DNA from 4 places in the Agrobacterium sp. 22094 genome. Region 1 is predicted to be linked to each of the others. Evidence: riboswitches for the same ligand, from Rfam matches in the RefSeq annotation. Region 1 holds a riboswitch; each other region holds the start of a gene.
The links. Region 1 has a riboswitch for cobalamin ahead of bluB (5,6-dimethylbenzimidazole synthase). Riboswitches for the same ligand answer to the same signal wherever they lie in the genome.
Positions count from the first base shown of each region.

Region 2: linked by a shared signal. The riboswitch ahead of ACTJK5_RS20750 (ABC transporter substrate-binding protein) and the one ahead of bluB (5,6-dimethylbenzimidazole synthase) in region 1 are both predicted to bind cobalamin.
Region 3: linked by a shared signal. The riboswitch ahead of ACTJK5_RS08195 (CbtB domain-containing protein) and the one ahead of bluB (5,6-dimethylbenzimidazole synthase) in region 1 are both predicted to bind cobalamin.
Region 4: linked by a shared signal. The riboswitch ahead of ACTJK5_RS20205 (DUF1636 family protein) and the one ahead of bluB (5,6-dimethylbenzimidazole synthase) in region 1 are both predicted to bind cobalamin.

Region 1 is NZ_JBQEPX010000001.1:1,249,818-1,255,722, reverse strand. It holds gene ACTJK5_RS05990 (NAD+ synthase) at 1-1,031, shown strand, start outside; gene ACTJK5_RS05985 (TolB family protein) at 1,070-1,900, shown strand; cobalamin riboswitch at 1,934-2,112, shown strand; gene bluB (5,6-dimethylbenzimidazole synthase) at 2,204-2,890, shown strand; gene ACTJK5_RS05975 (LysE family translocator) at 2,998-3,633, shown strand; gene ACTJK5_RS05970 (EamA family transporter) at 3,676-4,563, shown strand; gene ACTJK5_RS05965 (helicase HerA domain-containing protein) at 4,692-5,905, shown strand, end outside.
Region 2 is NZ_JBQEPX010000006.1:30,035-35,939, reverse strand. It holds gene ACTJK5_RS20755 (glucose/quinate/shikimate family membrane-bound PQQ-dependent dehydrogenase) at 1-1,888, shown strand, start outside; cobalamin riboswitch at 2,024-2,244, shown strand; gene ACTJK5_RS20750 (ABC transporter substrate-binding protein) at 2,441-3,466, shown strand; gene ACTJK5_RS20745 (FecCD family ABC transporter permease) at 3,471-4,490, shown strand; gene ACTJK5_RS20740 (ABC transporter ATP-binding protein) at 4,487-5,275, shown strand; gene ACTJK5_RS20735 (pseudoazurin) at 5,272-5,730, shown strand.
Region 3 is NZ_JBQEPX010000001.1:1,689,686-1,695,590, forward strand. It holds gene ACTJK5_RS08170 (helix-turn-helix transcriptional regulator) at 1-672, opposite strand, end outside; gene ACTJK5_RS08175 (GNAT family N-acetyltransferase) at 1,015-1,503, shown strand; gene ACTJK5_RS08180 (type 1 glutamine amidotransferase family protein) at 1,528-2,100, shown strand; gene ACTJK5_RS08185 (hypothetical protein) at 2,097-2,414, opposite strand; gene ACTJK5_RS08190 (CbtA family protein) at 2,419-3,126, opposite strand; gene ACTJK5_RS08195 (CbtB domain-containing protein) at 3,138-3,320, opposite strand; cobalamin riboswitch at 3,465-3,672, opposite strand; gene ACTJK5_RS08200 (c-type cytochrome) at 3,729-4,646, opposite strand; gene ACTJK5_RS08205 (c-type cytochrome) at 4,723-5,154, opposite strand; gene ACTJK5_RS08210 (metallophosphoesterase) at 5,441-5,905, opposite strand, start outside.
Region 4 is NZ_JBQEPX010000005.1:288,137-294,041, reverse strand. It holds gene cbiB (adenosylcobinamide-phosphate synthase CbiB) at 1-638, shown strand, start outside; gene ACTJK5_RS20215 (cobyric acid synthase) at 625-2,082, opposite strand; gene cobO (cob(I)yrinic acid a,c-diamide adenosyltransferase) at 2,086-2,703, opposite strand; cobalamin riboswitch at 2,826-3,038, shown strand; gene ACTJK5_RS20205 (DUF1636 family protein) at 3,156-3,581, shown strand; gene cobW (cobalamin biosynthesis protein CobW) at 3,575-4,612, shown strand; gene cobN (cobaltochelatase subunit CobN) at 4,619-5,905, shown strand, end outside.

The DNA of each region.
Region 1 (5,905 bases):
AGGATGAGCTTGTGTTCGATGGCGCGAGCTTCGGTTTCAATGCCGACAAGACGCTTGCCTTCCAGATGAGCCAGTTCGAAGCGACGCTGGCGGTGACGGATTGGAAGCGCACGGAGAATGGCTGGCACTGCAGCCATGGTCCGGTTTCCCATATTCCCGAAGGCGAGGAGGCCGATTACCGGGCCTGCATGCTGGGCTTCCGCGACTACGTCAACAAGAATGGCTTCAAGAGCGTCGTCCTCGGCCTATCCGGCGGCATCGATTCGGCCATCTGCGCAGCAATCGCGGTCGATGCGCTGGGCGAGGAGCGGGTGCGCTGCATCATGCTGCCCTACCGCTATACCTCGGACGAATCGCTGAAGGACGCCGCCGATTGCGCCAGGGCGCTCGGCTGCCGCTATGACATCGTTCCGATTGCCGAACCTGTCGATGGCTTCATGACGGCGCTGTCGGATCTGTTCGAAGGAACGGAAGAGGGCATCACCGAGGAAAACCTGCAGAGCCGCGCGCGCGGGACGATCCTGATGGGCGTTTCCAACAAGTTCGGCTCGATGGTGGTAACCACCGGCAACAAGTCGGAAATGTCTGTCGGCTATGCCACGCTCTACGGCGATATGAACGGTGGCTTCAACCCCATTAAGGACCTCTACAAGATGCAGGTCTATGCCATCTCCAAATGGCGCAACGCCCATGTGCCGCCTGGCGCGCTTGGGCCTTCGGGCGAAGTCATCCCCGCCAACATCATTTCCAAGGCCCCATCCGCCGAATTGCGGCCCAACCAGACCGACCAGGATTCGCTTCCGCCCTATCCGGTTCTCGACGATATTCTCGAGTGCCTGGTGGAGCAGGAAATGTCCGTCGACGAAATCGTGGCGCGCGGTCACGACGTCGCAACGGTTCATCGCATCGAGCATCTGCTGTATCTGGCCGAATACAAGCGCCGGCAGTCTGCACCGGGCGTGAAGATCACCAAAAAGAATTTTGGGCGCGATCGCCGCTATCCTATTACCAATCGGTTCCGCGACAGGTAGGTCCGACTGGTCAATGGGCAATCGCAACGGGAGGAACGATGCGAAGTTCAGTCGAGATATTCAATATCCGTACCCGTGAAAATCGGATCGTTTGGCAGACCGAGACGCTGTTCGAAGCGCCGAACTGGTCTCCAGATGGGCAATATCTGCTGCTCAACAGCGATGGCATGCTCTACCGCCTGTCCCTTACCGGAGACATCTCGGTCGATAAGGTAGACACCGGCTTCGCGGTTCAGTGCAACAACGACCACGGCATCTCGCCCGACGGGTCTCTTTATGCCATTTCCGACAAGGTCGAGTTCGGCAAAAGTGCGATCTATCTGCTTCCACCCATCGGCGGCACCCCGAAACTGATGACGCGGAACCTGCCTTCCTACTGGCATGGTTGGGCGCCAGACGGCAAAAGCTTTGCCTATTGCGGGATCAGGGATCAGGTTTTCGATATTTATGCCATGGACATCGAAACCGGCACCGAAACACGCCTGACCCATGGCGAGGGGCGAAATGACGGTCCGGATTATTCGCCCGATGGTCAGTGGATCTACTTCAACTCCAGCCGCACAGGACAGATGCAAATCTGGCGGGTGAGACCGGATGGATCGGGCGTGGAGCGCATTACCGATAGCCCATATGGCGACTGGTTTCCGCACCCCTCTCCCAAGGGAGACAAGGTCGTTTTCATTTCCTATGACGGCGACGTCTTCGACCACCCGCGTGATCTCGATGTTCGTGTGCGACTGATGGACCCGGACGGTGGCAACGTCGAAACGCTCTTCGATCTCTTTGGCGGGCAAGGAACGATGAACTCGCCCAACTGGTCACCGGACGGTGACGAATTCGCCTATGTGCGATATTTTCCGGTTGGGTAGACCTGCAGCGCTTGCCTTCTGATCGGCAATTGCCCATACGCAACGTCGTCAGGTGCCTGCCTTTGGCAGGAGAATCGGGAATGCGGTGCAAGACCGCAACGTGCCCAACGCTGTAAGGCGGATGCCTGTTGCCATAGGCCACTGAGCAATCGGGAAGGCGGCAACGGCAGACGAAGCCAAGTCAGAAGACCGGCCTGACACGATAGACCAGTCCGCGCGGACGGCGGCAGGTTGTGAGGAAGAGCGTTTGTGCCCTGCCTGACAGGCGCGCACGTGGTCTTTCTGCATTGTTGGGGATTGACGATGCGACCTGATGATACCCGGCACAGCCTGATGCCGGCTTTTGAATTTGCCGAGCACGAAAAGGCTGCGGTCTACCGCGCCATCGAAACCCGCCGCGATGTCCGCAACGAGTTTCTCCCGGACCCGCTCTCGGATGAACTGATCAACAAGCTGCTTTCCGCAGCGCACGCCGCCCCCTCGGTGGGTTTCATGCAGCCATGGAATTTTACCCTCGTCAGCGGTGCAGACATCAAAAACGCCGTGTGGCAGGCTTTCAGCCGCGCCAATCAGGAAGCGGCCTTGATGTTTCCCGACGATAAGCAGTCACTCTACCGAAGCCTCAAGCTGGAAGGCATCAGGAAGGCACCGCTCTCCATCTGCGTCACCTGCGATCCGACAAGAGGTGGCGATGTCGTGCTCGGGCGGACGCACAATCCGCGCATGGATGTCTACTCGACCGTCTGCGCCGTTCAGAACCTCTGGCTGGCGGCACGCGCCGAAGGCGTCGGCGTCGGTTGGGTCAGCATCTTCCATGACGACGATATTCGAAAGATCCTGGGTATCCCTGACCATATCGAAATCGTCGCGTGGCTCTGCGTCGGCTTTGTCTCGGAACTCTATGCCGAACCGGAACTCGCGTTGAAGGGCTGGCGTCAGCGTTTGCCGCTGGACGAACTGATTTTCAAAGACCGGTGGGGCGAGAAATAGGGAGGTTCCTCCGTGTGGAGCTTGCTTTGCTTGGCAGCCAAAAATCCACTTGCCAGTCCTCATGACCGGTGGCTTAGTTCACTCTCATTTCGAGAGGGGATCATATTATGCCGATTGAAAACTGGCTGGCATTCGTTGCCGCATCCGCCATTATGCTCGCCATTCCAGGACCGACGATCTTGCTGGTCATATCCTACGCACTTGGTCACGGTCGCAAGGCAAGCAGCGCGACCGTCGCCGGTGTAGCGCTTGGCGACTTTACCGCCATGACGGCGTCCATGCTGGGTCTTGGTGCACTGCTCGCGACCTCCGCCGCTCTCTTCACTGTCTTGAAGTGGGTGGGTGCTGCCTATCTGATCTATCTCGGAATCAAGCTCTGGCGCGCGCCTGTCGGCACGTCGACGCAAGGCGAGGGTGACGTGACGGGTCGTGAGCGTCCGCTGAAGATCTTCCTTCACACCTACATCGTCACGGCGCTGAACCCGAAGAGCATCATCTTCTTCGTTGCCTTCCTGCCGCAGTTCCTGGTGCCGACCCCGCCTTTCTGGCCGCAGGTGCTTATTTTCGAAGTTACTTTTCTTGTGCTTGCGACTTGCAACGCCGCTCTTTATGGGTTGCTGGCAAGTGCGGCCCGTAACACCATCCGCAAGCCCTCCGTCCAGCGCGTCGTCAATCGCACCGGTGGCGGGCTATTGATCGGTGCCGGACTGCTCGCGGCGGGCTGGAAGAAAGCCGTCGCCTAAACCGTCGCCATTCCGTGCGGCGCCGAGTTCTGGAATATATCAATGTCAGTGCCGCACATCCTTCTTGCCTTGGTCACCGTCTTCCTCTGGGGCTTCAACTTCGTGGTGATCAAGGTCGGCGTCATGGATATGCCGCCGCTGTTTCTCACAGCCTTGCGTTACCTCTTCGCAGCCGTGCCGCTGATCTTCTTTCTGCCGCGCCCGAAGGTTCCGTGGAAGCACATGGTCGTCTACGGCATGGTCATGGGCTGCGCGCAATTCGGCCTGCTCTATACGGCGATCAAGTGGGGCCTGCCTGCAGGGCTTGCCTCGCTCGTCATGCAGTCGCAGGCGTTTTTCACCATGGCGCTGGCCGTGACGATGCTCGGTGAAATTCCGCTGAAGTCTCATATCGCCGGTGCAGCCGTTGCCTTTTCCGGTCTCGCAGTGATCGGCCTTGAACGTCTTGAACTGACCGCTCTTGTGCCTCTCCTCATGTGCGTTGGTGCTGCTTTTAGCTGGGCCATCGGCAATATCGTCAATCGCAAGGTCGGACGGGTCAACGCGATCTCCTTCGTCGCCTGGACAAGTCTCGCGCCGGTTCTGCCGTTGATCGCGCTTTCGCTGCTGCTCGAAGGCCCGCAGGCGATTGGCGAGGGTTTGGCAAATGCCAACATGATGACGGTCGCCGTCGTTGCCTATATGGCCTACGGCGCGACGATTGTTGGGGCAGGGATCTGGAGCTTTCTTCTGCTGCGTTATCCGGCAGGAACCGTCGCGCCGTTTTCTCTGCTGGTGCCGATCGTCGGCTTCCTCGGCGCCTACTTTGCCTTTGCCGAACACATCACCACGCTGGAAATCGTCGGCAGTGCGCTCGTCGTTGCTGGTCTGGCACTCAACGTGTTCGGTCGCCGGCTGTCTTTCGGTCGTGCGCCATCCGGCAACGCGTGAGAGCGATCTGCAATTCCCTGTGCATTGTTGCGATGCAGCGGGGCATTTGTGGAAAACTTTGGTAAAGAGAGTGTTCGTCGCGCGATAAAGCGGCGCTTTTGATCATTGCAGTGCAGGGACGGGTCAACGTGCAGGTCGGTATCGACATGGGAACGCTTTCGGGCGGGCAAAGTGCCAAGCTCGATATTGAGGAACTGCTCGCCACGCGTTTGCTGGTTCAGGGCAATTCCGGTTCCGGAAAGTCGCATCTGCTACGCCGTTTGCTGGAGCAATCGGCCCCTTGGGTGCAACAGGTCATCATCGATCCCGAAGGTGATTTCGTTACGCTGGCCGACAAGTTCGGTCACGTTGTGGTGGATGGGGAGCGCACCGAAGCCGAACTTACAGGCATTGCCAACCGCATTCGCCAGCACCGTGTCTCCTGCGTGCTCACGCTGGAGGGTCTCGATATCGAGCAGCAGATGCGCGCCGCCGCCGCCTTCCTCAATGGCATGTTCGATGCCGATCGCGAATATTGGTACCCGGTTCTGGTCGTCGTGGATGAGGCGCAGATGTTCGCGCCCTCCGTCGGTGGCGAAGTCACCGAAGATGCGCGTAAGGCCTCGCTCGGCGCGATGACCAACCTCATGTGCCGCGGGCGTAAACGCGGTCTTGCCGGTGTGATCGCCACGCAGCGATTGGCAAAGCTTGCCAAGAACGTTGCGGCGGAAGCCTCCAACTTCCTCATGGGCCGCACCTTCCTCGATATCGACATGGCGCGCGCCGCCGATCTTCTCGGCATGGATCGTCGTCAGGCGGAAATGTTCCGCGATCTTCAGCGCGGCAATTTCGTCGCCCTCGGACCGGCTCTGTCGCGGCGTCCGCTGCCGATCGTTATCGGCCCGGTGGAGACCTCGGCGCGCTCCTCGTCGCCGAAGCTCATGCCGCTGCCGGACGCGCCGCAGGATGTGGAGGATTTGATCTTCACGCCAGACCCGGAAGAGTTCAATCGTCCTGTCGTCCGTCGCACGCCGCCAGCGCCGCGGCCGACGACCGATATTCTCGCCGAACTCTCGCGCTCGACACCAGCGGCCATCGCATCAGCCTCCGAACAACCTTCGCGTTCGAGCCAGCCGGAACTGACGCCGGAAGAGCGTGAAGAAAAGATCACGGCTGTTCTGACTGAAATCCTCGATGACCCGCAATCGGCCTATCGCACCGATGCCGTCCTCTATCAGGACTTTCTCGTTCGCGCCCGCATGCGCCGTATTCCCGGCACGCCCATGGCGCTATCGGAGTTCCGTCGCCAGATCGCGATTACGCGCTCGGGTGTCGATGTGGAGATGGCAGCAAGCGAAAATTG
Region 2 (5,905 bases), on a different contig from region 1:
CAACAACGCGCCGTCTTATGGAAACGCTGTTCCGGATGGCGAGTGGCATCAATACGGACGGACGTCCTATGGCCAGCGCTATTCGCCGCTGACACAGATCACCACTGCCAATGTTGGCGATCTGAAGGAGGTCTGGCGTTATCAAACCGGCGACGTCAAGCTTCCCGACGATGTTGGTGAAACGACGTATCAGGTCACGCCGCTGAAGGTTGGCAAGACACTCTTCCTCTGCACCCCGCACAATTGGGCGATCGCCATCGATGCGGCGACCGGCAAGGAAAAGTGGAAATATGATCCGAATGTCGGCCTGAATCCCAATCGCCAGCACCAGACATGCCGCGGCGTGACTTACTATGCCGATCCAGCCGCTCAGGCCGGTTCGCAATGCGCCGCCCGCGTTTATCTCCCAACATCCGATGCTCGTCTGATCGCGCTCGACGCCGAAAGTGGCAAGGTTTGCACGTCTTTCGCCGATCAGGGTGTTCTCCACCTCGAAGTCGGTATGAAGTACAATCCGGCTGGCTACTACTATTCCACATCGCCGCCCGCCATTGCCGGCAACAAGATCATCGTCGGCGGCGCGGTCAATGACAACTACTCCACCCAGGAACAGTCGGGCGTTATTCGCGCCTTCGATGTGAACAGCGGAGAGCTGCTGTGGAACTGGGATTCCGGAAACCCTACCCAGACCCAACCGCTTCCGCCGGGTCAGACCTATACGACCAACTCTCCCAACAGCTGGTCCGTATTCAGCGTCGATGAAGCGCTTGGGCTCGTCTACATCCCTTTGGGAAATCAAGTTCCTGACCAGCTCGGAATGGGTCGGAGCGAGAATGTAGAGAAGTACTCCTCGTCGATCGTGGCACTCGACGTAAACACCGGGCAGGACCGCTGGGTACGGCAGACAGTGCATCACGATCTCTGGGATATGGATGTGCCGGCCCAGCCGGTGCTGCTCGATATCACCAAGCCGGATGGCCAATCTGTTCCCGCTCTTGTCGGCCCGACCAAGCAGGGTGATATCTATGTGCTGGACCGTCGGACGGGTGAGCCCATCCTGCCGGTGACCGAAGAGCCGGCACCCGGTGGGGCAATCCCCGAGGATTTCTCCGCGCCGACGCAGCCCACATCTGCCTTGACCTTCAAGCCGGAACCGCTGCAGGAAAAGAACATGTGGGGTGTCTCGCTGTTCGATCAGCTCGCCTGCCGCATCAAGTTCCATCAGCTGAACTACGAAGGTCGTTACACGCCGCCGTCGCTGAATGGATCGATCATCTACCCTGGCAATTTTGGCACCTTCAACTGGGGCAGTGTCGCAGTCGATCCCGAACGCCAGGTCATGTTCGGCATGCCGACCTATCTCGCCTTCACCTCACAGCTCGTTCCGCGCGACCAGATTCCACCGCGAGGTCAGGATGAGAAGGGCAGCGAGCAGGGTCTGAACCGCAATGATGGTGCACCCTATGGCGTGCTGATGGGCCCGTTCCTGAGCCCGATCGGCATTCCCTGCCAGGCGCCGCCATGGGGTTATGTCGCCGGTGCCGATCTCAGAACCGGCAAGGTTGCCTATAAGCACAAGAACGGCACCGTTTACGACATGACGCCGCTGCCACTTCCCTTCAAGGTCGGTGTGCCGGGTATCGGCGGTCCGATGATCACCAAAGGTGGCGTCGCTTTCCTTGGCGCAGCGGTGGACGATTATCTGCGCGCTTACGATCTGACGAGCGGCAAGCAGCTTTGGGAAGCACGCCTTCCCGCAGGTGGGCAGGCCACGCCCATGACCTACGCTCTCGACGACGGCAAGCAATATGTCGTGATGGTTGCAGGCGGCCACGGTTCGGTGGGGACGAAGCCGGGTGATTATGTCATCGCCTACACGCTCCCATAACCAGATCATTTCGCTAAAACCCTTGATGGCCGGGACTTCGTTCCGGCCATTTTGTTTATTCTCAGCACAATGATCCACTTGTTTTTGATATGTAATAACATTACAGAGACTTGCTTGACGGACGAGATCAAATAGGTCTATCTGGCTGGCGACGGTTCCAAGCGAGTGATCGTGAGGAATAATAGGGAACACGGTGAGGGGATATCTCCAATGCCGTGGCTGCCCCCGCAACTGTAAGCGGATTGTCGAGCACTCGTGGCGCATTCACCTGCGTCAGGCCACTGCGAATTATCGTGGGAAGGCGGGCAAGACGATCATCCGTGAGCCAGGAGACCTGCCGTCATAAGTTCATTCCAATGTCACGGGCGGGGATGCCCTGAACAGGAGACGTCATGATTGTTATTTGCGCCCTTCAGCGCTCACATCCATCTGTCTTTTTCCCTCGTTCTCGATCGTCTCACTCCCGTGGCTGTCGAATGAGTGTTTCATTCGCGCTCACATGACGGCGTCTTGCTTGTCGGCAACGTCGACGATTTCGGGGATTATCGGACCATGACATTTCATTTCACCGGCGCGTTTCTGGCCGCTGCACTCACTGCGCTCTCGATCGTGCCGAAAACGGCAGAGGCTGCGGAAACGACCTACCCCTCGACGCTGAAAAATTGCGGCAGGGACGTCACCTTCACGCATGCTCCACAGCGCACCGTTTCTCTTGGTCAGAGCACCACGGAAATTCTCTATCTGCTCGGACTGGCCGACAAGGTTGTCGGTACGGCCGTCTGGATCGGCCCGGTTATCAAGGGATACGAAGAGGCCAACGCCACGGTCGAGCGCCTCGCGGACAATGATCCGAGTTTCGAGAGTGTGGTTGCCAAAAAGCCGGACCTCGTAACCGCTCAGTTTCAATGGCATGTCGGTCCGGAAGGCATTGTGGCAAAGCCTGAGCAATTTGAAGAGCTTGGTATCCCGGTTTACACGTCGCCTGCCGATTGCACGGGTAAGGACAATTCGGGCGGCGGCGATGGTGTCAGACATTCGGTCTTCACCATGGACCAGATCTACCAGGAAATTGCTGAACTCGCGCAAATCTTCAACGTGCAGGATCGAGGTGAGAAGCTCATCGCCGACCTGAAGGCCCGCGAGGGTGCTGCGCGTCAGAAGATCGCATCCGTGAATGGTAAGCTCTCGGCTGTCTTCTGGTTCTCCAGCGCCGAACTGGATATCGATCCTTACGTGGCGGGCAAGAATGGTGCTCCCGGCTACATCATGTCGGCGCTCGGCATCAAGAATGTCATCGACAGTGATGAGGAATGGCCGACCGTCGGTTGGGAAACCATCGCCAAGTCCAACCCCACGATCATAGTCGCAGGCAAGATGGACCGCCGCCGGTTTCCAGCCGACGATATCGCCGTGAAACTGAAATTCCTGAAAGATGATCCCGTCACAAGCCTGATGCCAGCGGTGAAGGACAACCATATCGTCGTCATGGATGCGCAGGCGATGAACCCGACGATCCGCACCATCGACGGCATCGAGGTGCTGGCCGACCAGATCGTCCAACTTGGTCTGGCGAAGTAAGAGGATGCCCGTTCCCTTTCTTTACACCCGCGCTGCCGTCATTGCAGCCGGGTGTCTTCTGGTGGCGCTTTGGCTGGGCGCCTCGATTGGCGAAACCTCCATTCCGATGGAGGTTGTCGCCAAGACCGTCGCCAATCGCCTCTGGCATGCCGGATATCCACTGGATGCCATCGATGAGGGGATCATCTGGAACTATCGTTTGAGCCGAGCCGTGGTTGCCGCCTGTTGCGGGGCAGCGCTTGCCGTCTCCGGTGTCGTGCTGCAATCGCTGCTGCGCAATCCTCTGGCCGACCCCTATATTCTCGGCATCTCCGCTGGAGCATCGACCGGCGCGGTCAGCGTCGCCCTCCTTGGCTTCGGCGCGGGCATGCTGACACTGCCGCTCGGTGCATTTCTTGGTGCGCTCGTAGCTTTTGCGCTTGTCAGCCTGCTGGCGCTCAGGGCAGGGCGGGGTAACAGCGCAATCATCCTCGCCGGCGTCGCCGGTTCGCAATTGTTCAACGCGCTTACCTCATTCATTGTCACCAAGGCCGCCAATGCGGAGCAGGCGCGCGGCATCATGTTCTGGCTGCTCGGCAACCTCTCCGGCGTTCGCTGGACGGATGTCTCGCTTGCCCTTCCCATAGCCATGTTCGGTCTTATCGTCTGCCTCTGGCATGCCCGCGCCCTGGACGCCTTTACCTTCGGAGCGGAGTCGGCCGCCTCTCTTGGCATTCCCGTGCGCCGCGTCTATGTCGTGCTGACGGGCACGTCTGCCTTGATGACGGCCGTTATGGTCAGCATTGTCGGATCGATCGGCTTTATCGGTCTCGTCATTCCCCATGCAGCCCGTCTTGTTGTCGGTGTTCGTCACGGACGCCTGTTGCCGGCCGCCGCGCTGATCGGCGCCATCTTCATGATCGCAGCCGATATTCTCTCCCGGACCATCATCGCCGGCCAGGTTCTACCGATTGGTGTGATTACCGCGCTCTTTGGTGCGCCAGCCTTCGCGCTCATCCTCTCACAGCGAAGGAGGGCGGCATGATGCTGTCAGCGCGCAACCTAAGCTGGGCAACGGGCGGGATCGATATCGTCAAGAACATCAGCCTCGATCTTTCTGCCGGCGAGTTTCTCGGCATCGTCGGACCCAACGGGTCGGGCAAGACGAGCCTCATGGCCATGCTCGCTGGCCTGAGAAAACCGCGCTCCGGTGAAGTCTTGCTGGATGGTAAGTCGTTGAACCAGCTTCAGCGCCGTGATGTGGCGCGTCAGGTCGCGCTTGTCGAGCAGCAGGCGGAGACGCAGGAGCGCATCAACGCTCGCCAGGCGGTGGAGCTTGGCCGCATTCCGCATAAGGGCGCCCTGTCTCCATGGACTCCTCAAGATGATGAGATTGTTGATCAGGCGTTGCATGACGTCGATATGGAGGGCTTCGGGAGACGGATGTGGCATACGCTGTCCGGCGGAGAGCGGCAGCGTCTGCATATTGCGCGCGCTTTGGCGCAGCAGCCGAAGATCCTGCTCCTGGACGAGCCGACCAACCATCTCGATATCGGACACCAGATCGCACTTCTGCATCTGGTTCAGCAGCAGAAACTGACAGTGGCCGCCGCCTTGCATGATCTCAATCACGCGGCGATGTTTTGTGACAGGGTTGCCGTGTTGAAGGCGGGAGCGCTCGTCGCGATGGGTAAACCTTGCAACGTGCTGACCCCGGATCTCATCCTCGATGTGTTCGGCGTTCATGTCGATGTGGAACGAGAAGGCGAGGATGCCTGTCATATCCGCTATCGCGCCCCGACTTTGATTTACCCAGTAAGGACGACATGATGAAATTGTTGCTATCCATTGCTACGGCCGCCGTCGCTTTGTCGCTGAGTGCGGGTCTCGCCTTTGCGGAGGACTTCGAGGTCAGGATGCTCAATCAGGGTAAAAAGGGTTCGATGGTTTTCGAACCCGATTATCTTCACCTCCAGCCTGGCGACACGGTGAAGTTCATCGCCACGCATAAGAGCCACAATGCCGCGACCATCGACGGCATGGTTCCAGACGGGGCGAAGGGTTTCAAGGGCAAGATCAACGAGGAGATTGAAGTCACTTTCGATCAGCAGGGCTTCTACGGCATCAAATGCTCACCGCATTTTGGTATGGGCATGGTCATGTTGATCAAGGTGGGTAAGGGTAGCCTGCCGGAACACTACAGAAGCGTGGCACTGCCCGCCCGCGCCAAGCCACGTCTCGACGCTCTATTTGCCGAGGCGGAGGCAGATCAAGGCAAACCCTGAGCAATTGATAGTAGGTCAGGCGCTCTTTCCGCAACATCTCTATCGGAAAGTCTGACCGATGGTCTTGAAGCGATAGGCGCTCTTCCTACATCTGCCTCAACCCGCTGGTCCGGGCCCCTCTGGTGAAAGTCTCGGCGCTTTCACGATGTCGGACCTTTTCCGACATCACGCCGAG
Region 3 (5,905 bases), 440 kb from region 1:
CTTCTCCAGCCTCGTGTTCAACAGGATCTGCGAAAATCCCGGACCGGATTTCGCCAGCCACCTGCGAAAACTGGCTTCACTCATGGCAAAATGGCGCGCGACGTCTTCGGCCCGCCAAGGCTGGCTGATGTCGGTCTCTATCAGCTGCCGCACCTTGTTCCAGGGTTGATCTTCCCCTCGCCGCGGCAGATGGACACCGTGATGGCGGAGCCAGACCAACGGCTCCAGAAGCCGATGGCGTTTGACCGACAAGGGTAGAGTGTCATCATCCAAGGCCTGCCGCGTGACCTCCACCACATCATAGTCCGCGCTTGCTGCTTGGCGAATAATCTGGACACCGGGCGAGCCTGACGCCCGCGGTGGACCGGCGAAGACCGCATCAATCAATTCGTGATCGAAATAGATGCCGGTCGCCCGATAATTCGCGGCGCTGACAGGACGGTTTTCCAAGGTGACGATAGAACCAGAGGGGAAAATCAGGAGGTCACCCGCCTCGCCGACGAATTCGCCATTCACGGGGCAGACGACCCTTTTGCTGCCGGCGCAGATGAAGCACAGGAAGGTCACGCCGATGAACAGATCCGTAAATGTCGCGGCCGTGGCCTGGGTAATGGGAAAAATCGAGACGCCCGTGCCCTGAAAACCCAATTGCTCTGCAGATTGCGCCGTCATCGATGCTTTTGTCCCTGCCATTGACTTATCGAGCGCGAGAGCACGCCGCGCAGACACATAGCGGACTGACGACGACCGATGTCAATGCGCCGCTTGCCCTCGTGGCAGGCATCGAGACGGACCCATCCAAAATGCGAAAACCGCCCCTTGACAGCTTTCCAATTCGAGCGCATTGAATCGCCCATGATCAACGAACGCGCACCCATCTCCTGCACGTATTTTTGGGCCTACCTGTAAAGGGCGGCTCGACAGATCACTTTGTCAACAAGCCGCCGTCAGGCGGCTTTGTTGTTTTCCAAGCGTCCTGACGGCAAAAAACCAGACAACCGAAGGACCAGACCCATGACCGAAGATAGCCTCCTGACACTGCCAAGACCGCCCGTCGTCACCATTCGTGGTGCGCGCGCAGCCGATCTGCCTGAACTCAACGAGATGATCACCCTGCTCGCCGCCCATCATGGCGATGCCGCCGCGATCACGCCGGAGAAGCTTGAGCGCGATCTGTTCGGCCAGGTTCCATGGATCACCGCACTGGTGGCGGAAGCTGCAGGCGAACTTATCGGCTACGCCATTCTCGTGCCGCTCTACCGCGCCCAGGAAGGCCGCCGCGGCATGGAGTTGCACCACCTCTTCGTGCGTGACGGCCATCGCGGTCACGGCACCGGTCAGCACTTGGTGGCGCGCGCCCGCGACGTTGCAAAACGCTGCGGCTGCGACTTCCTGTCGGTCGGCGCTGCGACCGGCAACTTCGCCGCACACAAATTCTACGAAAACATGGATTTCGTTCCGCGTCCCGTCACCGGCATGCGCTTCATGCAAGCGATCGCCTGAGCTTCTTCGCTTCTGGAGGATGACATGACTCGTATTGCCATCGCGCTGACGCAAGACTTTGCCGACTGGGAGCCTGCGCTGCTTGCCGCTGCGGCCCGCAGCTATCTCGGTGTCGAGATCGTCACCGCTTCACCCGACAGCCAGCCTGTGACGTCCATGGGCGGGTTCAAGGTGATGCCGGACATGTCCCATGACGCCCTCGACCCGGAGACGATCGACGCGCTGGTCATCCCGGGCGGTTTGAGTTGGGAAAAAGGCACTGCGCCCGATTTTAGCGATCTGGTCCATCGCTTTAGGGCAAAAGGCCGCGTGGTTGCAGGCATCTGTGCTGCGGCCAGCGCGCTCGCCGGTACCGGCATCCTGAACAGTGTGGCCCATACGGGCAACGCCCTAGCGTCGCATCAGAAATACGGCGGCTATGACGGAGCAACGTTCTACCGCGATCAGCCACAAGCCGTCAGCGATCAGGGTGTTGTCACAGCACCAGGCAATTCACCGGTCAGCTTCGCGAAAGAGGTGTTGAAAGCCCTCGGTCTGTGGGGACCGGAAGCCGAAGCGGAACTATCGGTATTTTCCGCGGAACACGTGCCGACTTAACGATCCAGCACACGGCAGAGGCGCGCCGGTCCTTGCGCGTCTTCTCCTGTCATGACTCGGCGAAGATCGCGGCTGTTGATATGGAGGCTGCGCTCGAAGGGGATACTCAGCCGCTCGATCTTGTTGGTGGCCGCCGCGAGAAATGCTTCGCGGTTTGCCACGAAGTAAGCGCGACAGGTTTCTTCCGTCAGCGCATCATTGATCAACACCTTGAAAGCAAGCCGATGCATGGCGCAAGGCGCGCCATGACCGGGAACGGAAAAACGCAGGCAATCGAGGTCATCGCTCCAATCGACTGCGTTCTCCTCTGTCATCATGTCACTTTGCAGCGTCGAAGCGCTTGAGGAACAGGCCGCTGAGGGAGCCCAAGATCAGCCAGAAAACGAAGCTCGTGACGGTGGCGAGCACGACGAAGCGGCGTTCCAGCGGCAGCGGCGCCAGCGCATGTTCACCCGCAGGTGGCAATGGCGCGCCGACGACATGCGGCGCAACGATCAACACGACGGCAAGGATCACCGCCCATGGCTCCGAGCGGCGGAAGGCGAGGAGCGCGATGCCTCCGGCAGTCGCGGCAGCGGTTGCGATCCACCAGACCTGACGCGCACCAAGATCGGCAGCGGGGCTGCCCGGCAGTTCCGGCGGCAGGCCGATCATCGGGGCCAGCATCACGGCGGCGAAACCGGCGAGCCCCCAGAACAGACCTTCGCGCCAGCCGCCCTGAGAGCCGCGAAGCGAGATAAGACCCGTGAGCACCAGCGCATAGCCGATGACCGTAAGGACATTGGCGGCGACGGTGTAGGCGTTGCGCTCGAAGCCATCCGCAGGTGCCCAGGCTTCCGCGTCATGGTGGTGATCCGCGGGGATGGCGGCATCATGAGAATGACCCGCCTCGCCACCGGCGCTCTCGAAGGTTTCCGCCTGCAGGATCAGTGGCGTGGTGCCGACCGCCTGCATGGCGCTGACGGCAAGACCCGCAATCAGGCCGACGAGGACCGCGGTAAAGACGATGTTTCTGAAAAACGGCATCTCATCTCCCCTCAATGGCAGGGGAAAGCATTGGCGTGACGCGTATCATGCGCCGCGTTGTGCATGGCCTCGACATGCGAGAAGCCAACGAAACCGACAATGAACAGGCCAAGTGCAACCGCACTCAGCGCCTGCAGGAGCTTCGATGTGGTCGAAGACACGGCGCTCGACGCCGTATTCTGTTGGATAGACATGGTGACCCTCTTCTTCAGCGGCGCGCTGCTTTCAGGCAGCCGGACGCACGCATTCAACCTTCACCACGGGGAAAGACAAACAGGGCTTTTCGGACGGATGGTGCCAACCCGAAAACCGTGCTCTTCCGGACACCCCGCCGGCATTGACGACACTTCGTAATGGCAGGTCTCCTGGCTCGCGGGTCGTAGCCTTGAAAACACCTTCCCGATGCCAAGTTTAGCATCAGTGGCTGTTGTTTTCAGGCTCACCGCTCACAGTTGCGGGGGCAGCCACGAATGAGAGCGGAGCTCCGATCGTGTTCCCTTTTCACTTTCCGGCAGAACCGGAAAGACCATCACGCCTCTGTTATCGGCCAGGGGTTCTGGAGAGTCAATGCGAGAAGCTTGGGCCTCCCGTATTCACAGATGTCAGCGCGCCGGAATGGCCTTGAGATAGGCGGCGATCGCGTTGCGATCTTCAGCGGAAAGCTTCGCCATATTCTGCTGCACCTTGACCATGGAGCCGCCGACGCTATCGAAATCCGGGGTGAAGCCAGTTTCGAGATAGCTAGCGATATCGGCGACCGACCAGGAACCGATGGCTTGCGAGCCCGGCGTGATGTCGGGGATCGTCCCCTCACCCTCTGGGTTCGGGCCGCCTGCCAGCCACTTGTCTTTGCTCAGACCGCCAAGTGCCGTGCGTGGCGTGTGGCACTCGCCGCAATGGCCCGGGCCTTCCACCAGATATTGGCCGCGCGCCACATCGGCGCTGGCATTGGCAAGCTGCACGCGTGGCGCGCCCTTGTCGAAATAGAGGAATTTCCAGCCGCCGAGCGCCAGTCGCATGTCGAGCGGGAATGGCAAATCGTGAGGAGGTGCGTCATTGGTGCTGGCGGGCAGCGTCTTCAGATAGCCGAAGAGATCATTGATATCCTGCGCCGTCATGCGGGCATAGGACGTATAGGGGAAGGACGGATAGAGATGCTCGCCGTTCTTTCCGACCCCTCGGGTCATGGCATCGCCGAACTCGGCCACCGTCCAGCTTCCGAGACCATGCTGTGGATCGGGTGAAATATTGGGAACATGGAAAGTGCCGAAGGGGGTTGGCAAGGCCTGGCCGCCGGACAGCGTCTTCAAGGCATCGCCGCTGGCATTCGGAGCAGCATGACAGCTTGCGCATCCGCCTGCCCAAAACAGCGTTTCACCATTGGCCAGATCGGGTTCACCCAGATTGGCCCAGTGGCTCGGCGGCTGGCGCTCAGGTGCCGTCACCCACATGAAAATGCCGAAGCCGGCGAGACCTGCGACCGCAATACCGCCTGCCAGCTTTCCCCAGATGGATGCCATCCGCCTCTCCGCTATCGATAAAATATCATTGAAGGAAATAGCCCGCCGCTGAACCGGCGGGCTCTTCTTGGGTCGCTTACTTCTTCACACGATAGGCCTGATGGCAGGAACTGCAATCGGCGCCGAGCGTCTTCAGGGCAGCACCTGTGCTCGCCTGATCGGTGGGCAGTTGTGCGAGAACGGCATCGGCATCCGCGCCGAGCTTTTCCGACTTCGCCTTGAAGTCCGCAAAGTTCTGCCAGATGGCAGGCGACGCAGCGCCGCCTTCAGAACCCGCCGGGAACTGATCTGGGAATGCCTTGGCGTTGGTGCTGATCGTGGTGACAGCTGTCTTCACGGTCTCGGCGTCATAGGGCTTTTCGCCCTTGGCGATCGCGCCGAGCGCGCCCATGGCGCCACCGATCTGTTTCATCAAGCCTTCGCGCTTTTCAACCTCGCCGGCCGCGGAAACCGCTCCGGCGCAAAGACAGCCTATGAGAATGGATGCGGCAATCGTCTTGAATTTCATGCTCTCTCTCCTTGTTCCGGTGGCACCGGAGGGTGGTTGTTCGCCGTTCCGCATCGACTTCATGAGACGCGTATGCGTGCCGGGCGGCACACCGAGTCGAACAGAAATGAAGATGCAGGCTTCACATGGCAAAAAGAAGTCACATTCAGGTGATTTTCCAGAGGAAAATCAGATACCTAAACTTGGCTTTTTCAGTTTCCTTTGCGCCCATGGCAAGCGGCGAGAAAGGCTCACAAGGGGCCGACAGATCTTCGACAATGACGGGAGCGACCACATGATCGTGACGTCAAAACATCAGAACACGGTTTAGCTCCCGGCCAAAGCCACGCAGGGCGATGCGGTCCGGATAGACATCGGCGATGGCAAAGGCGTTCTGGTCCGGCGTGTCCACCATGCCTTTGACGTTGACGAAGTGGGTATTGCCGATCACGCCGTAATTGCCATCGTGATTGTGCCCGCAGAACCACGCCCTGACGCTGTCATGAGCGGCCAGCAATTTTAGCACCTCTGGCGCGTCCCACATATTATGCGCGTTCGCCGGATAGAGCGGGTAATGGCAAAAGAGGACGACCTGCTCCTGCATGGCATCGGCCTTGGCAAGCGTTGCCCGCAGCCAGGACAGTTGCTCATTGCTGAAAGAACCATTCCAGTCCTGCGCGTTCAGGTCTCCCGCCTCGCGTAGCGCCTCCAGACGGGTCGTGGCAAGCTCGCGGCGCGGATCGCCAGTTGGAGGCGCGAAGGTGCTGACATC
Region 4 (5,905 bases), on a different contig from region 1:
TAGCCACTGCACTGGAAAGCGAAGGCCTCGAAGGCGGTAGAAAAGCCGTGTCGATGATCGTTGGCCGCGATCCTGATCGGCTGGATGAGGCGGCGGTGTGCCGGGCGGCCATCGAAAGCCTGGCTGAGAATTTTTCCGATGGCATTGTGGCACCATCCTTCTGGCTCGGTCTGCTCGGGCTACCGGGCGGTGCTGGCTACAAGGCGATTAATACGGCTGACAGCATGATCGGTCACCGAACGCCGCGCCACGAGGCTTTTGGTTGGGCATCGGCGCGGCTGGACGATCTGGTGAACCTTCCCGCCTCGCGCCTGACAGCCTGTTTGTTCATCGTCGCTGCCGTCTTCGTTAAGGGGGCTTCGCCGCAAGGTGCCCTGCGTGCGGTCACGCGCGATGCGAAGCACCATCGTTCGCCCAATGCCGGCTGGCCGGAATCGGCGCTGGCGGGTGCGCTTGGTTTTGCACTTGCCGGGCCGCGTTCCTATGGCGGGCAGATGATCCAGGCGCGCTTCATGGGCGAAGGGGGACGACGTAATTTGACCGCTGCCGATATTCGCCAGGCGCTGAAACTTGCGCGGGTTGCCGATGCTCTGTTGATCGGGCTCTTCGGCTTTTTGGCGCTGGTTACCGTGCTATAGACAGCAGCGCGTCGAGATCGAGGTGGCGCTCCATATGGTCCGCCAACCGATCCAGAACGGCATCCACCTGCGCTTCGTAATTCAAGTCAGACGATTGCCCGCCAAGCCTTTGCAGCCAGGCGCTGCGCTGTCCGTCATCAGCAAACAGCCCATGGACATAGGTGCCGAAAACGCGACCGTCCGCTGAGATCGCACCATCGACGTGATTGCCGATCGTGGCAAAAGGACGATTGCAGTCGTCGCCTTTCGTCACGCCCACATGCATTTCGTAGCCGGAAAAGGCCTGACCATCGAAGCTGCGCCCTTCGACCGAGACCAGCCTCTTGTCTCCCGTCAGCACCGTTTCGACATTCAGCAACCCAAGCCCATCAACGGTGGAAGGCGGACCTTCCATGCCGTCCGGGTCCGATAAGAGACGTCCAAGCATCTGATAGCCGCCGCAGAGACCAAGCACAAAGCCGCCACGGCGAAGGTGCGCCTTGATGTCGATATCGAAACCGGCCTGCTTCAAGACGGCCAGATCAGCGATCGTCGATTTCGATCCGCAGAGCAGGATGAGGGCGCAATCGCCGGGAATAGCAGTCCCGGGACGCACGCGGACCAGTTCGACATCCGGCTCGATATCGAGCGGATCGAGATCGTCGAAGTTGGAGATATGTGGGAGGATCAGCACGGCGATGCGGATTTTCGCACCGGGCTTCGATTGGCCGTTGCCGGTTAAACCCAGTGCATCTTCGGCAGGCAGACGGGCCGCCTCGGCAAAATGCGGCAGGAGGCCGATGGACGTCCAGCCAGTATGCTCGGCGATAATGCGCATGCCTTCATCGAACAGCGAAGGATCGCCGCGAAAACGGTTGACGATGAAGCCTCCGATCATCGAGGCGTCGTCCGGATCCACCACTGTCTTCGTGCCGACGAGGCTGGCAATGACCCCTCCCCGGTCGATATCGCCGATCAGGATCACGGGAACATCGGCTGCCCGGGCAAAGCCCATATTGGCAATGTCGTTGGCGCGAAGATTGACTTCCGATGCGCTGCCGGCGCCTTCCACCAGCACCAGATCAGCGTGGGTCTTCAGGTGATCGAAGCTTTCCAGCACCCGGGGCATCAGCCCGGCCTTCATCTGTTGATAGTCGGCTGCTTTCGCATTGCCGAGAATTTTTCCCTGAACCACGAGCTGCGCACCCGTTTCGCTCTGGGGCTTCAACAGAACGGGGTTCATGTGCACTGACAGCGGCACACCAGCGGCGCGTGCTTGCAACGCTTGCGCCCTGCCGATCTCGCCGCCATCGGCTGTGACCGCCGCGTTATTGGACATGTTCTGCGGCTTGAAGGGCAACACCGAAAGTCCGCGCCGGGTAAAAGCGCGCGCCAGACCCGCCACCATCAGCGACTTGCCGACATCCGAGCCGGTTCCCTGAAACATGATGGATCTGGCGGCCATGGATCAGTACTCGATGCCGGATTGGGCTTTGACGCCCGCCTTGAAGTGATGCTTGACCAGCGTCATCTCCGTCACCATGTCGGCTGCCTCGATCAAGGGTGGCTTGGCGTTGCGGCCGGTGACGATGATGTGGAGATCAGGACGGCGGCTCTGCAAGGTGGCGACGACCTCCGTCAGATCGAGATAGTCATAGCGCAGCGCAATGTTCAGCTCGTCCAGCACCAGAAGACCAATCGTTTGGTCGGCCATCAGCATCTTGGCTTCTTCCCAGGCTTTCGTGGCTGCCGCGACGTCGCGCTTTAGATCCTGCGTGTCCCACGTGAAACCTTCACCCATGGTGCGCCATTCCACCCGGTCGCCGAAAATCGTCAGCGCCTGCTGCTCGCCGGTCGACCACGCACCCTTGATGAACTGAACGATGCCGACGCGTCTGCCCGTGCCGAGCATCCGAAGCGCAAGGCCGAACGCGGCCGTCGACTTGCCCTTGCCGGGACCCGTATTGACCATCAACAGACCCTTCTCGATGGTCTTTTCGGCCACTTCCGCATCCTGCACGCTCTTGCGGTTCACCATCTTTTTGCGGTGGCGGGCGGCCTCGCTGTCGCTGATCTCGCGTGTCATGATGTCCCATGTCCTTCCGAGCCGTTTTCAGAAGCGGCGACTATAGTCAAAACGCCCTCCTCCGCAATGGAGCCTATGAGAGGCGTAACGATGCCTGCATTGACCAAGGCGCGGCTTGCCCGTAAAGGTAGGGCACTGACGGTCTTTTTCCGGCAACGGGAAAAGCTAAGAGGGAACACGGTTCCGCCCACTCTTCGGGTCAATCCGTGGCTGCCCCCGCAACTGTAAGCGGCGAGCCCACACCGTAAAGCCACTGGATTTCGATCCGGGAAGGCGGTGCAAGGGCGCTCATTCAAGCCGCAAGCCAGGAGACCTGCCGTTTCAGAACAAAACGTCTGCCGGGCGGGGTGCTCCGGTCAGTCGGTCTCGCCGAGTTTCGGTTTGCGCTGTCTCGCATTCCGTCTTCGGCATCCGCACCCCTTGCATGTTTGAATGGCGGAAGCGGATACGGTTTGGATATTACCTCAACATCGTCACGGACCGAAGGATCAACCGACACGCGCGAAGCGTCCGGCCTGGTCGTCTATGTCTGTCGCAGCTGCCGCGACGAGGCGGAGCCGAATGCGGAACCCCGGCCCGGTGCGCTTCTCGCGCAAGCGGCGATCGCGCTTGGCACTGATGCAAATGTCGAGGTGCGCAGCGTCAATTGTCTTGCCAATTGCAAGCGTGGCGCCAGCGCTGCAATGCGCACAGCCGACGGCTGGTCCTATGTGTTTGGCGGTCTGACGCCTGAAAACGCCGAGGATCTGATCACCGGTGCGCGCCTGCTTTCCACCTCCGCCGATGGCCTGATGCCCTGGCGCGGCCGTCCCGATAGTTTGAAGCGCGGCATGGTCGCGCGCATCCCCCCTTTGAATTTCGTCGAGGAGACATCATGACCACGCTAGAGCGCGTTCCCTGCACCATCGTCACCGGCTTTCTGGGCGCCGGCAAAACCACGCTGCTGCGCGGCCTTCTGGAAAAGCTCGATGGCAAGCGACTGGCAATCATCGTCAACGAGTTCGGCGATGTCGGCATCGATGGCGAAATCCTCAAAGGCTGCGGCATCGAAAGCTGCCCGGAAGAAAATATCGTCGAGCTTGCCAATGGCTGCATCTGCTGCACGGTTGCCGATGATTTTCAGCCGGCCATCGAACAGATCCTCAGCCGCCAGCCCAAGGTCGAACATATCCTGATCGAAACCTCCGGCCTCGCACTGCCTAAACCCCTCGTCCAGGCCTTCCAATGGCCGGCGATCAAGAGCCGCGTTACCGTCGATGCCGTCATTGCGGTGGCCGATGGCGCAGCGCTTGCCGAAGGCATGGTGTCGCACGACATGGATGCACTCGCCGCCCAGCGCGCGAATGACGAAGCGCTCGATCATGATGATCCTGTCGAGGAAGTTTTCGAAGACCAGATCGCCTGCGCCGACCTGATCGTGCTGACCAAGGGCGATCTTCTCGATGCGGATGGCCTGGAGCGCGCCAAGGCACACATCACGGAGCATCTGCCAAAGGCTGCGAAGATCGTTGTCGCATCGCATGGCCAGATCGATCCTGCGGTTCTGATCGGGCTCGGGCTTGCCGTCGAGAACGATATTGAAAACCGCCGTACCCACCATGATGATGAAGAAGACCACGATCACGACGAGTTCGACAGCTTCGTCGTCGAGCTTGGCGCAGTGTCAGATCCTGAGGCGCTTGCTCAGCGTATCGCCCAGACGGCGGCATCCGAGAATGTCCTGCGCATCAAAGGCTTCGTTGAAGTCTCCTCCAAGCCGATGCGCTTACAGGTTCAGGCCGTCGGCTCGCGCGTCAACCACTATTTCGATCGCCCCTGGGCTGCGGGCGAAGTGCGCCGTTCGGCGCTTGTGGTGATTGGCGAAAAGGGCCTCAACCGCGAGAAGATCGAACAGATGCTGGCTGCCTGACGCATCATGCATATTCTCGCCACCACATCCTCGTCGCTGGACGACCTGATCGAGCCGGTTGATCTCAACCAGCCCCAGGCGGATGTGGTGGTGCTGTCTTTCTCGTCCAGCGACCTTGCAGGTCTGCAGCGCGCCTGGCCAGACGACTCAGGCGTTTCGCTCAGCGTCGCCAATCTTTCCGAAATGCGCCATCCCATGTCCGTCGACCTCTGGATCGAAAAGACGGCGGAGCATGCCAAGCTGATCCTTATCCGGATTCTGGGTGGGGCGGATCGCTGGCGCTACGGCGTCGATCAGCTGGCGAGGATGGCGCGCAGGCGCGGCATCAAGCTCCTTCTTCTGCCCGGTGAGTGCAGCGAGCGCGACGAAAAGCTCGAGGCGCAATCCACTATCGACCAGACATGGCTCGCCTCGATCCTCTCCTTCTTCCGCGAAGGCGGTCCGGAGAATATGCGCCGCCTTTCGGAAGGCCTTGCCGCCTTTGCTAAAACCGATGTCTGGCCTGGCGTCACGCCGGAACCGCTGCCGAAATCCGGCTTCTATCTCCCGGGTCTTGGCGCCGTGCATGTCGATGACGCCCTCGCGGCTTTTGTCCCAGAAGCTCCAAGACTTCCCATCCTATTCTACCGCTCCATGCTTCTGGCTGCCGATGTTGCGCCGATCGATGCGCTCTTCGAGGCGCTGAAATCCCGCGGTTTCGCACCCCTGCCGATCTTCGTCAGTGGTCTGAAGGATGGCGACGCGATCCGATTTCTGGAAGAAGCGCTCGTACCGCTGAAACCCGCTGCCGTCATCGCAGCCACTGCCTTTGCCAGCCAGACGGATCAGGACGGCAAGAGCCTGTTCGACCGGCTGGGCGTGCCAGTGTTTCAGGTCATCATGGCGACGACCCGGCGCGATGGCTGGGCCGAAAACATGCGGGGCCTCAATCCATCCGACCTCGCCATGCATGTGGTGCTGCCGGAACTCGATGGACGTATTCTGGCAGGTGCGATCTCCTTCAAACAGGCCGATCCTGCCGGTCGCCAAGGGATGATCAATGCTCCCGAGCCAGACCGGGTCGAGCAGGTCGCTCGTCGTATCGCCGCCTTCCTTCGGTTGAAGCAGACTGCGACCGAGGAAAGACGTCTTGTCATCCTCATGCCGGATTATCCCGGTGCCGCACCCGGTCGGACGGGCTATGCCGTGGGTCTCGACGTACCGCAAAGTGTGCTGGAAATGCTGCGCGATCTGCAGGAAGCAGGTTATGCGGTCGGCGATATTCCGGCCACCGCACGGGAGCTTCTGGATCGG